3 regions of the Bradyrhizobium sp. 26S5 genome follow, and region 1 is predicted to be linked to each of the others. Evidence: predicted binding sites of a transcription regulator. Region 1 holds the regulator's gene; each other region holds the start of a gene.
What was found. Region 1 encodes HrcA, which represses chaperone genes, less so after heat shock. Its sites were predicted from a motif close to GTTAGCACTCNCNNNNNGNGAGTGCTAAC; they were not measured.
Positions count from the first base shown of each region.

Region 2: V5279_RS37070 (co-chaperone GroES) is a predicted target of HrcA. The motif match lies at 2,270-2,298, and genes of this name have one in related genera.
Region 3: groES (co-chaperone GroES) is a predicted target of HrcA. The motif match lies at 1,765-1,793, and genes of this name have one in related genera.

Region 1 covers NZ_CP145948.1:54,448-58,611, reverse strand. The annotation lists gene V5279_RS00270 (hypothetical protein) at 1-220, shown strand, start outside; gene pncA (bifunctional nicotinamidase/pyrazinamidase) at 318-1,040, shown strand; gene grpE (nucleotide exchange factor GrpE) at 1,050-1,655, opposite strand; gene hrcA (heat-inducible transcriptional repressor HrcA) at 1,818-2,906, opposite strand; gene rph (ribonuclease PH) at 3,076-3,789, shown strand; gene rdgB (RdgB/HAM1 family non-canonical purine NTP pyrophosphatase) at 3,801-4,164, shown strand, end outside.
Region 2 covers NZ_CP145948.1:7,857,374-7,861,537, forward strand. The annotation lists gene V5279_RS37060 (hypothetical protein) at 467-982, shown strand; gene V5279_RS37065 (hypothetical protein) at 1,556-2,074, opposite strand; gene V5279_RS37070 (co-chaperone GroES) at 2,393-2,689, shown strand; gene groL (chaperonin GroEL) at 2,853-4,164, shown strand, end outside.
Region 3 covers NZ_CP145948.1:6,193,544-6,197,707, reverse strand. The annotation lists gene groL (chaperonin GroEL) at 1-1,348, opposite strand, end outside; gene groES (co-chaperone GroES) at 1,407-1,721, opposite strand; gene V5279_RS29190 (usg protein) at 2,103-2,393, shown strand; gene V5279_RS29185 (cupin domain-containing protein) at 2,506-3,081, shown strand; gene V5279_RS29180 (NupC/NupG family nucleoside CNT transporter) at 3,327-4,164, opposite strand, start outside.

The DNA of each region.
Region 1 (4,164 bases):
CACCATGTCCGAGCCGATCCGGATCGACGGCCAGCCCGGCTTCGAGACCCGGATCGACGCCGTCAGCGGCAAGGACAACACCCCGGTGACCATCGTGCAGTGGCTGCGGTTCGGCGCGCAAACCTCGATGCGCATCATCGGCAGCTCGCCGCGCACCGATTGGGAGAAGGCCTTCCCGCGCTTCCGCGCGGTGCGCGACGGCATCCAGCCGCGCGGCTGATCCCTTTCGCAAAGCCCTCCGAAAAATCGGGCTTTCGCAGCTCCACGAACGGAACTAGCCTCCTCGCGCGATAATCACACAAAGCGAGGAGGGCGCGATGTTCGATCGACGACGGATTGTTGCAGGCCTTGGCACGATCTTTGGCACGATGGCGCTCGCGACGCTGGTTCCCAGGAATCTCTGGGCCGCCGCAATCAAGCCCGACGACGGCTCCGCGCTGCTCGTGATCGACGTGCAGAACTGCTTCCTGCCCGGCGGCAGCCTCGCGGTGAAGGACGGCGAGCAGGTGGTGCCGGTGATCAACAAGATCGCCAAGAGCTTTGCCAATGTGGTGATGACGCAGGACTGGCACACGCCCGGTCACGTCTCCTTTGCCTCGGTCCATGCCGGCAAGAAACCGTTCGAGACCATCGACCTCGCCTATGGCAAGCAGGTGCTGTGGCCCGACCACTGCGTCCAAGGCACCGACGGCGCCGCGCTGTCGAAGGAACTTGCGATTCCGCAGGCGGAGCTGATCATCCGCAAGGGTTTTCACAAGGACGTCGACAGCTACTCCGCCTTCACCGAAGCCGACGGCAAGACCACCACCGGGCTTGGCGCCTATCTGACGGCGCGCAAGATCAATCGCGTGTTCGTCGCCGGGCTCGCCACCGATTTCTGCGTGGCCTGGACCGCGCTCGATGCGCGCAAGGCCGACTTCGAAACCTATGTGGTGGAGGATGCCTGCCGCGGCATCGACACCCAGGGATCATTGGCCAAGGCCTGGGCCGATATGGACAAGGCCGGCGTCAAGCGCATCCAGTCGTCGGATATCGCGTAAGACATTGGATCAGGCGGTGATGTCGGCGCTTGGGGCGGCCTTGGCGCCGCCCTTGGAGACGCCGACCAGCGCCGGACGCAGGATGCGCTCGCCGATCATGTAGCCGGCTTGCACGACCTGCACCACGGTGCCCGACGGCACTGACGGATCAGGCACCTCGAACATCGCCTGCTGGAAGTTCGGATCGAACTTCTCGCCGATCGGGTCGAACTTCTTGACACCGTTCTTTTCCAGCGTGTTGAGCAGCGAGCGCTCGGTCAGCTCGACGCCTTCGAGCAGCGCCTTCAGGCCGGGATCGGCGGCTTCCTTGGTCTCGGCCGGCACGGCGTCGAGCGCGCGCTGCAGATTGTCGGCGATGTCGAGCACGTCGCGGGCAAAGCCGGTGATGCCATAGGTCTTGGCGTCGGCAACCTCGCGGCGGGTGCGCTGACGGAGGTTCTCCATCTCGGCCAGCGTGCGCAGCGTCCGGTCGCGCGCCTCGGCGAGTTCCTTGGTCAGCGCCTCAGCCGATCCCACCTCGGGATCGTCAGGCATGATGTAGGGCTTCGAGACCACGGGTTCACCCGTCGGCGCCGAATTCTCGGTGTTGTCATTGGCCCGGTTCGGATCGGTCATGGCTTGCCTTCTCGAAAACTCGCGTCGGTTCAAATCTTGGGGATTGCTGCCCGGGATATCGTGCTTTGAGCGGCGAAAATCAAGCGCAACATACCGGTTAGGGCCAGCGCACCTCCACTTCGCGTCAAGAAACCCGTCAAATGAAACCGAATTTCGCTCCGATCAGCCGCCCAGCATCTTGCTGACGATGCGCGCGGCATAATCCACCGTCGGGATTACCCGCGCATAGTTCAGCCGCGTCGGTCCGATCACGCCGAGCACGCCGACGATCCGGCCCTGGGCGTCGCCGTATGGCGCGATGATGGTGGAGGAACCCGACAGCGAGAACAGCTTGTTCTCCGAACCGATGAAAATCCGCACGCCCTCGCCGCGTTCGGCGCGGCCGAGCAGATCGATCACGCCGCGCTTGGTCTCGAGATCGTCGAACAGCGACTTGATGCGCTCGAGGTCGTCGAGCGCATGCAGATCCTCGAGCAGATTAGCGTGGCCGCGCACGATCAGCTGGCGGTCCTCGTTCGCGCCGCCGGACCAGCTCGCGATGCCGGCCGCGACGACCTTTTGCGTGAGCTGATCGAGCTCGGCGCGGTTTTGCGTCAATGCCGTCTCGAGCTCGAGCCGCGCTTCGGCCAGCGTCCGGCCACGGATCCGCGCATTGAGGAAATTGGTCGCTTCGGTCAGCGCCGACGATGGAACGCCCGGCGGCAGCGCCAGCACCCGGTTTTCGACCTGGCCGTCTTCGCCGACCAGCACGACCAGCGCCTTCTCCGGCTCCAGCCGCACGAATTCGATGTGCTTCAGCCGCGCATTCGACTTTTGCGTCAGCACCACCGCGGCGGCACGGGTCAGCCCCGACAGCTGCGTCAGCGCCTCGCCAAGCGCCGCCTCGACGGATTGCGCACGGCCGACGGCGGCCAGCTGGGTCTGGATCGATTGACGCTCGGCCTCGGTGAGGTCGCCGACCTGCATCAGGGCGTCGACGAAGAAACGCAAGCCAAGTTCGGTCGGCAGCCGGCCCGCCGAGGTGTGCGGCGCATAGATCAGCCCGAGCTGCTCGAGGTCCGACATCACATTGCGGACCGAGGCCGGCGACAACGGTAATGCGATCAGGCGCGAGATGTTGCGCGAGCCGACCGGCTCGCCGGTCGCAAGGTAGCTTTCGACGATTTGACGAAAAATGTCGCGCGAACGCTCGTTGAGCTGGGCGAGCCCCGCATGCGGTGCGATCAGGCCAATCGGATCGTGATGAGTCACACTCCAGTCCCTCACAATTGCTGCCTAATCTGTCGCTCCGAGAGGCCGGTGACAAGCATGCATTCAGCCCCCGGTACCTGGCCAACCCAGGGCCGAAAACCCTTGCCGCTGCCCGTTCCCCCTCCTACAAGCACGCCCAGCCATATATCTCGGATTTTTGGAGGATTTCATGCGGCCAAGCCGCCGTGCGCCCGATGAACTGCGTCCCGTGTCGCTGGAACGCGGCGTCGTCAAATATGCCGAGGGTTCCTGCATGGTGAAGTTCGGCGACACCCATGTGCTGGTGACCGCCACGCTGGAAGAGCGGCTGCCGCCCTGGCTGAAGGGCCAGGGCCGCGGCTGGGTGACCGCCGAATACGGCATGCTGCCGCGCGCCACCCTGGAACGCACCCGCCGTGAGGCCTCCGCCGGCAAGCAGGGCGGCCGCACGGTCGAGATCCAGCGGCTGATCGGCCGTTCGCTGCGCGCGGCCGTCGATCTGGAGGCGCTCGGCGAGCGCCAGATCACGGTCGATTGCGACGTCATCCAGGCCGATGGCGGCACCCGCACCGCCTCGATCACCGGTGCCTGGGTGGCGCTGGCCGACTGCATCAACTGGATGAAGGCCCGCAACATGCTGAAGACCAACGTGTTGCGCGACAATGTGGCGGCGATCTCCTGCGGCATCTACCAGGGCACGCCGGTCCTCGACCTCGACTATGCCGAGGACTCCGAGGCCGACACCGACGCCAATTTCGTCATGACCGGCGACGGCCGCATCATCGAGGTGCAGGGCACCGCCGAGAAGACGCCGTTCTCGCAGGACGAGTTTCTGGCGCTGATGGCGCTGGCGCGCAAAGGTGTCGCGCGTCTGGTCGACTTGCAAAAGATCGCGGTGGCGTAGTCAGATTGGTCATGCATCGCCGAATCACCGGAAGGCTCGTCATCGCCACCCATAATCCCGGCAAGCTCGCCGAGATGCGGGAACTGCTGGCGCCGCATGGCGTGGAGGCGGTGTCGGCCGGCGAGCTCGGCCTCGCCGAGCCCGAGGAGACCGGCGACAGTTTTCGCGCCAATGCGGCGATCAAGGCGATCGCCGCGGCGAAAGCGACCGGACTGCCGGCTTTCGCGGACGATTCCGGCCTCGTGGTCGACGCGCTCGACGGCGCACCCGGGATCTATTCGGCGCGCTGGGCCGGCGAAGGCAAGGATTTCATGGCGGCGATGACGCGGATCGAACGTTTGCTGCAGGAGCGCGGCGCCACCGCGCCGGACCGGC
Region 2 (4,164 bases), 1.9 Mb from region 1:
GCGGCAGACGGCAAGCCAGGTTCGTCCGTGTCCCCCTGAAGTTCGTTCATAGACAGACGAAAACGCCGGCCCTCGGGCCGGCGCTGGATGCGGTAATCAGCGACTTCAAAGAAACCTGAAGGCGCGGCGGAAGTGCCCGACCTGATTCCGAATGGCCTCGACGTGCAACATCGTCGGGCCATTGCTTATCTCAAAATGCAGCATTGCGTGTGATACTGCTGGCGCCTCAGTCCGCGAAACATCACGCATCATCCCAGTGCGGTTGAGTGAGGCTCTTCGTCAACGACGCTGACCCATCTGCGTCAATTGGTCGAATTCGTCAACTTGTATGGAGCAATGCAGGGTTGTACGTTCCGCTGCGTGCTCCACGAACAGGAGCGCCTGCAATTTACTGCAAGCGGTTCGTTTGCCAATCAAGTTATCGCTCGACGCAATTAGTTCTCAAACGCCATTATGGGAGGGAACAATGTCAATTACTCACGTACTTGTCGCGTTGTCCTCGATTGCTGCTGTTCTCACGGCTGGCAACGCCCAGGCTCAGAGCATGCCACCGGAAGGGCCCGTCTCGGTGACATTTACTGCGACACCAATCCCGCCACCAAAGCCGATGCCGATCGGCGGCGGTAGAGAGTTTGACCTGCTGAACCAAGCGATGGCAGCAATGAACGACGCGGGAAACCCGGTGCTCAATAACATGGGTGGACGATGCCAGTTTAGTCGGCTCAGAGATACATCGGCGAAGACCGTCGAAGTCCGCGGGTTCTGTACTTACGTCGACAAGGACGGCGATCAAACATTCGAACAATGCGATTTCCTGCCGGGGCAACCCAACAAGTGCAACATAACCGGCGGGACCGGCAAATTCGAAGGGCTCCAAGCCGAACTCATCATTTCCATCGAGCCTCTTAAGAGCAATTTCGAAGGCATCGGTCAGGTCATTGGCCACAAGAAGGGCACGTATCGGATTGCAAAGACAAACTGATGCATCCGGCCGCGTTCTGGTTGGCGCAAGCGCGAGCTGGCCGCGAGCCGCTTTCGCACGGAATGTGATTACCTCGATGGAGCGATTGCCACATCCAGCCCTGACCAAGTACCGTGATCAGCGACGCTTATGATCGGATGGTCCGGCGGATGTACCCGTGGCCGATGATCTCGAATGGCCCCGACGTGGATATCGTCGGGGCCATTTGTCTAAGGGCGTAATCCCATAGGCAAGTGCTGATTGGGGGCTCGCGACTCAAAGCAATCTATCGCGGCGGCATGGATTGCTTCGTCGCCTCGCTCCTCGCAATGACGACAACCTTCCCTTCTCCCCTTGTGGGAGAAGGTGGCATAGGTGGCCTTCCGGCCGCCGTCTCGTAGAACGCCGATGCTTCGCATCGGCTATGGCGCCGGATGAGGGGTCTGTCTCCACGAGTTCAAATGACAGAGTTGGATTCGCGGAGAGAGACCCCTCACCCGGATTGCATCTGGCGATGCAATCCGGCCTCTCCCACAAGGGGAGAGGCGGACTGCCGATGTGGCGCTAGCCGGAGATAAAACGGATGCCCCGCCGTTACGCCCGTGGCGCGCAGCGGACGTAGACCATGTTGCCGTAGCGGGTGGCGGCGTCCTTGTCGACGAAGCGGGTGATCAAGACCCGGCCGTCGAACGAGATGATCTCGCGGTCCTGTTCGCCGGGCACAGGTCCTGGCGGGCCGATATAGTTCTTGCCGCCGGGGGAACCCTTCAGCCGCAGTTCCTGCGGGGTGGCCTGGTCGGCCAGATGCATGATGACGCCGCCGTTCTGGCCGGCGCCGATCACGTAAGGCTGCTTGCACTGGCCGCGCGCCGCGGCCTCGGTGCGGGCGCGGTCGGCGGGATTCTGGAACGAGGCGAGACCCCAGCGGCCGACGATCTCATCGGGGCGGATCGACGCAGGCATTTCCGGGGCCACCCCGGGTTCGGAGGGCGCCGGCTCGGGGTTCGACGACAACGACGGCAGGCTGAAGCTGCTGCACGCCCCCAAGAGTGCCGTCAGCGCCGAGACAGCCGCGAATCGTGCGACCAATCGCGCGTTGAGTGACCTGATCATATGCATCCCCCGACTATGTCCCGGCCGCACCCGTCCTGCAGCCAAGCGTAAAACTTAAGGCGGAGCAACGACGTCTGACAAAATTACGTCATCGCTACGATTTGGTTTCCGGTCCACCATCCTATATTGGCCTCACCAAGGCCTTAACCACTTTGCTTGACAGAAAACCCGCCAAGCCATATTTCCCGGCCCGCAATTGGCACTCTCGCACCACGATTGCTAAATGCGCCGGGCGTCCTGCCTGGCGCCGACCGGGCCGGCATTCAACGCCGGTCTCGATGAACCGGACCTGAAACCGAGCCTCCAAGAGGGAAAGTCATGGCTAAATCCACCTTCCGCCCACTGCATGACCGCGTCGTGGTCAAGCGTATCGATGCCGAGGAGAAGTCCAAGGGTGGCATCATCATTCCGGACTCGGCCAAGGAAAAGCCGTCCCAGGGCGAGATCGTCGCCGTCGGCCCGGGTGGCCGCGACGAGGCCGGCAAGCTGATCCCGATCGACCTCAAGGTCGGCGACCGCGTGCTGTTCGGCAAATGGTCGGGCACCGAGGTCAAGCTCGACAACCAGGAGCTCCTGATCATGAAGGAGTCCGACATCATGGGCGTGCTGGCTTAAGCCCACCTCTTTTTCCGTCACCCTGAGGAGGCAGCGAAGCTGCCGTCTCGAAGGGTGAACATCCACAAACTCATCCTTCGAGACGCAGGCCAAGGCCCGCTCATCGAGCAATAACGGCAAAGCCGTTATGCAAGGGATGACGGCTTTCCAGGAGTTGAAAACAATGGCTGCCAAGGACGTAAAATTCGCCGGAGACGCCCGCGAGCGCATGCTGCGCGGCGTCGACGTGCTCGCCAACGCCGTGAAGGTGACGCTCGGCCCGAAGGGCCGCAACGTCGTCATCGAGAAAAGCTTCGGCGCGCCCCGCATCACCAAGGACGGCGTCACCGTCGCCAAGGATATCGAGCTCGACGACAAGTTCGAGAACATGGGCGCGCAGATGCTGCGCGAGGTCGCTTCCAAGACCAACGACACCGCCGGTGACGGCACCACCACCGCAACCGTGCTGGCGCAGGCCATCGTCCGCGAGGGCGCCAAGTCGGTCGCCGCCGGCATGAACCCGATGGACCTGAAGCGCGGCATCGACACCGCGGTCGCCGCCGTGATCAAGGACATCGAGAAGCGTGCCAAGCCGGTCGCCTCCTCCTCCGAAGTCGCCCAGGTCGGCACCATCTCGGCCAATGGCGACGCCGCGATCGGCAAGATGATCGCGCAGGCGATGCAGAAGGTCGGCAATGAGGGCGTGATCACCGTCGAGGAGAACAAGTCGCTCGATACCGAGGTCGACATCGTCGAGGGCATGAAGTTCGATCGCGGCTATCTCTCGCCCTACTTCATCACCAACGCCGAGAAGATGACCGCCGAGCTCGAGGATGCCTACATCCTGCTGCACGAGAAGAAGCTGACCGGTCTGCAGTCGATGCTGCCGGTGCTGGAAGCCGTGGTGCAGTCGGGCCGTCCGCTCCTGATCCTCGCCGAAGACGTCGAGGGCGAGGCGCTGGCGACGCTGGTGGTCAACCGCCTGCGCGGCGGGCTCAAGGTCGCTGCCGTCAAGGCGCCGGGCTTCGGCGATCGCCGCAAGGCGATGCTGGAGGACATCGCGATCCTGACCGGCGGTCAGTTGATCTCCGATGACCTCGGCATGAAGCTCGAAAACGTCACGGTGAACATGCTCGGCCGCGCCGGCAAGATCGTGATCGACAAGGAGAACACCACGATCGTCAAGGGCGCCGGCAAGAAGAAGGACATCGACGCCCGCGTCGGCCAGATCAAGGCGCAGATCGAGGAGACCACCTCGGACTACGACCGAGAGAAGCTGCAGGAGCGCCTTGCCAAGCTCGCCGGCGGCGTTGCGGTGATCAAGGTCGGCGGTGCGACCGAGATCGAGGTCAAGGAGAAGAAGGACCGTGTCGAGGACGCGCTGAACGCGACCCGCGCCGCGGTGCAGGAAGGCATCGTGCCCGGCGGCGGCGTCGCGCTGCTGCGCGCCAAGAAGGCGGTCGGCCGTCTCACCAACGCCAATGCCGACGTCCAGG
Region 3 (4,164 bases), 3.5 Mb from region 1:
GAGCCGACAGCGCCTTGCGCACGATCTCGACGCCGGTCTTCTGGTCGTCGTTCTTGGTGCGCAGGCCCTTGAGCTGCTCGGAAGCACGGAGCAGGGCGACGCCGCCGCCCGGGACGATGCCTTCCTCGACAGCCGCGCGGGTCGCATGCATCGCGTCATCAACGCGATCCTTGCGCTCCTTCACCTCGACCTCGGTCGCGCCGCCGACGCGGATCACCGCGACGCCGCCTGCGAGCTTGGCGAGACGCTCCTGCAGCTTCTCACGGTCGTAGTCCGAGGTGGTCTCCTCGATCTGCGCCTTGATCTGGGCAACGCGGGCGTCGATGTCAGCCTTCTTGCCGGCGCCGTTGACGATCGTGGTGTTCTCCTTGTCGATCATCACCTTCTTGGCGCGACCGAGCATGGCGAGCGTGACGTTCTCGAGCTTGATGCCGAGGTCTTCCGAGATGGCCTGGCCGCCGGTCAGGATCGCGATGTCCTGCAGCATGGCCTTACGGCGATCGCCGAAGCCCGGAGCCTTGACGGCCGCGACCTTCAGGCCGCCGCGCAGGCGGTTGACGACGAGGGTGGCGAGGGCTTCGCCTTCGACGTCTTCAGCGACGATGATCAGCGGCTTGCCGGTCTGCACCACGGCCTCGAGCAGCGGCAGCAGCTCGTTCAGCGAGGAGAGCTTCTTCTCGTTGATGAGGATGTAGGCGTCGTCCATCTCAACGCGCATCTTGTCGGCGTTGGTGACGAAGTAGGGCGAGATGTAGCCGCGATCGAACTGCATGCCCTCGACGACGTCGAGCTCGGTCTCGAGCGACTTGGCTTCCTCGACCGTGATCACGCCCTCGTTGCCGACCTTCTTCATGGCGTCGGAGAGGAACTTGCCGATTTCGGCATCGCCGTTGGCCGAGATGGTGCCGACCTGAGCGATCTCCTCGTTGGAGGTGACCTTCTTGGAGTTCTTGACGAGGTCGGCGACAACGGCTTCCACAGCCAGGTCGATGCCGCGCTTCAGGTCCATCGGGTTCATGCCGGCGGCAACCGACTTGGCGCCTTCACGAACGATCGCAGCCGCGAGCACGGTTGCGGTGGTGGTGCCGTCGCCGGCCGCGTCAGCGGACTTGGAGGCGACTTCGCGCACCATCTGGGCGCCCATGTTCTCGAACTTGTCCTCGAGCTCGATCTCCTTGGCGACGGTGACGCCGTCCTTGGTGATGCGGGGAGCGCCGAACGACTTCTCGAGCACGACGTTGCGGCCCTTGGGGCCGAGCGTCACCTTGACGGCGTTGGCGAGGATGTCGACGCCGCGAAGCATCTTGTCACGCGCATCAACGCCGAATTTGACTTCTTTAGCTGCCATCTGAATTTTTCCTTGGAATGGTTTTACCCTGGAGGAATCTTGGGGAGAGAGGAGGCGCTTAGGCCGCCTTCTTCTTGGAAGCGGGGACGTCGAGGACGCCCATGATGTCGCTTTCCTTCATGATCAGCAGGTCTTCACCGTCGATCTTGACCTCGGTGCCGGACCACTTGCCGAACAGGACGCGGTCGCCGACCTTGATGTCGATCGGGATCAGCTTGCCAGCCTCGTCGCGGCCACCCGGGCCAACGGCGATGATTTCGCCCTGGGAGGGCTTTTCCTTGGCACTGTCCGGAATGATGATGCCGCCAGCAGTCTTCTCTTCGGCGTCGATACGCTTGACCACGACGCGGTCGTGAAGCGGACGGAATTTCATGCAGTCCTCCTAAACTTTTGTGGATGCTGTAGATTTTTGGAGTGTTAGCAGTCCAGCCCGGCGAGTGCCAAGCCAGCTTCGCAGGAGATAGGCCAAGCCTGGGCGGCGGGCAAGTGCCTCTAGCAGAAAAATTGGCACTCGCGAATGACGGCTGCCACGATCATTTCGGCATCCTTAATGCCGGCCCGCGGGGTCGCCGAGGCTATTAGCAGATGCGGTAAGCTGCTGCCAACGCAAGAAATTTCAACAACCTATTAAACATTTGGGCTTGAGATTGGTTAGTCGCGTGCGTCACATTTCTCTCATGTGAGCGCATCCATTGCCGGTGGTCCGGCTGGGATCCGGCCGCCAGGTGAATGCGCTCCGTCACAGGAGGTTGGCATGGTCTCGCGAGTTGGTGGGGTTGCTTCCGACGATTTCCGGAAGCAGTTGCTGGGGTACGGGCTGACGACGGCGCAAATCCTCTATCGGATGCCGGATCATCGCTCGTTGCTGCAAACCTATGTCTGGCAGAACTACGACCTGTTTCCGAGATTTCCGGTGCTGCAGGATTTCCTCGCCTTCTGGCAGGCGAAGCTCGAGGGCCCGCTGTTCTCGGTGACGGTGGCGCATTCCAAGCTGGTCAAGCCGGCCGAATTGCGCGCCGTCGACGGCGTGTTCCGGCTGCATTGACATAGGCCTTGGACTTGGAGCTTGCGGGCAGGGCGCAGCTTGCGCCTTTGCCCACCAGCGCCGCGCGACTTGTGTTAGCCTCTCACCGTCAGAAAAAGACGGGAGGCGAACAATGGCCAAGAAGACGGCATCACGATCCGCAGCCAAGACCGCGGTAAAGAAGAAATGGACGGGGCTCGGAGCCGGCACCAAGTCGTCCGCACGCAAGACCATCAAGTCCAAGGGCCGCGTCCCGGCGGCGAAGAAGAGCGCGCCCAAGACCGCGACAAAGACTGCAACAAAGGCGGCGAGCAAGGCACGGCCGAAGCAGCGCGTCGCCATCAGCCATCACCGCGAAGAGGACTTCAAGGCCGATGGGCTGCGCACCTACGCCAAGTACCGCGACCTCGGCATCGCCGCCGCCTCGCATGGCCTCGCCCAGGCGCACGTCATCCGGCTGCAGGGGCCGTGCAATCCCGACGAGGTGTCGAAGCTGCACTTCCACGACGTCGACTTCCAGATGGTCTATGTGCTCAAGGGCTGGGTGAAAACCTACATGGAAGGCGAGGGCGAGACGCTGATGCAGCAGGGCAGCGCCTGGACCCAGCCGCCGCGCATCCGGCACATGATCCTGGATTACTCAGACGACGTCGAACTGCTGGAGGTGATCCTGCCGGCCGAATTCAAGACGGTGGAGTTGAAGGCGTAGGCCTCGCGCTGTCATGGCCGGGCTTGACCCGGCCATCCATCCTGCTTCGCAAGAGTCTTTCACGAGCGATGGATGCCCGGGTCATAGGCGAGCGGAAGCGACGCCGTCCTTCGGACGGCTGTGCCCGGGCATGACGATTTTGTAAGTGGCGGCCATCGGTCTTGTAGCCCGGATGGAGCGAAGCGAAATCCGGGATTCGCGCAAACGATCAGCATGGCCCCGGATTGCGCTTCGCTTCATCCGGGCTACGGCTGTGTCATCATCCCGACAATCGCCCCCATCAGGCACGTCGTCAGCGTGCCCGAGACGATCGACTTCAGCCCGAGCGCGTTGATCTCGTCGCGCCGCTCGGGTGCCATGATGCCGAGGCCGCCGATCATGATGCCGAGGCTCGCGAAGTTGGCGAAACCGCACATCGCGTAGAGCATGATCAGCCGCGAGCGCGGATCGAGCGCGTCGGGACCGAGCTTCGACAGGTCGACATAGGCGATCAGCTCGTTCAGCACGGTCTTGGTGCCCATCAGGCTTCCTGCCGTGATCGCCTGCGGCCACGGCAGGCCCATCAGCCAGCACACCGGCGCCATGACGTAACCGAGCAAGCGTTGCAGCGAAATCTTCGCGCCGCCGATCTCGGGCAGCAGGCCGATGATCGCGTTCGCGAGATAGACCAGCGCGACCAGCACCAGCAGCATCGCGATGATGTTCATCAGGAGCTCGAGACCGGCGGCGGTGCCCTTCACGATGGCGTCCATCGTCGATGACACCTGAACATCGGGATCATCGAGCGATCCGCCGGTGTGTCTGTTAGACGTTTCCGGCACCATGATCAGGCTGACTAAAATTGCGGCCGGCGCGCCCAGCACCGAAGCGATGACGAAGTGCGCGGCCGCATCCGGGATCAGCGGTGCGAGCAGCGTCGCATACAGCACCAGCACGGTGCCGGCGATCCCGGCCATGCCGCCGGTCATCACCAGAAACAATTCGCTGCGGCTGAGTTGCGCCAGATAGGGGCGGATGAAGAGCGGCGCTTCCACCATGCCGAGGAAGATATTGGCGGCGGTCGAGAGCCCGACCGCGCCGCCG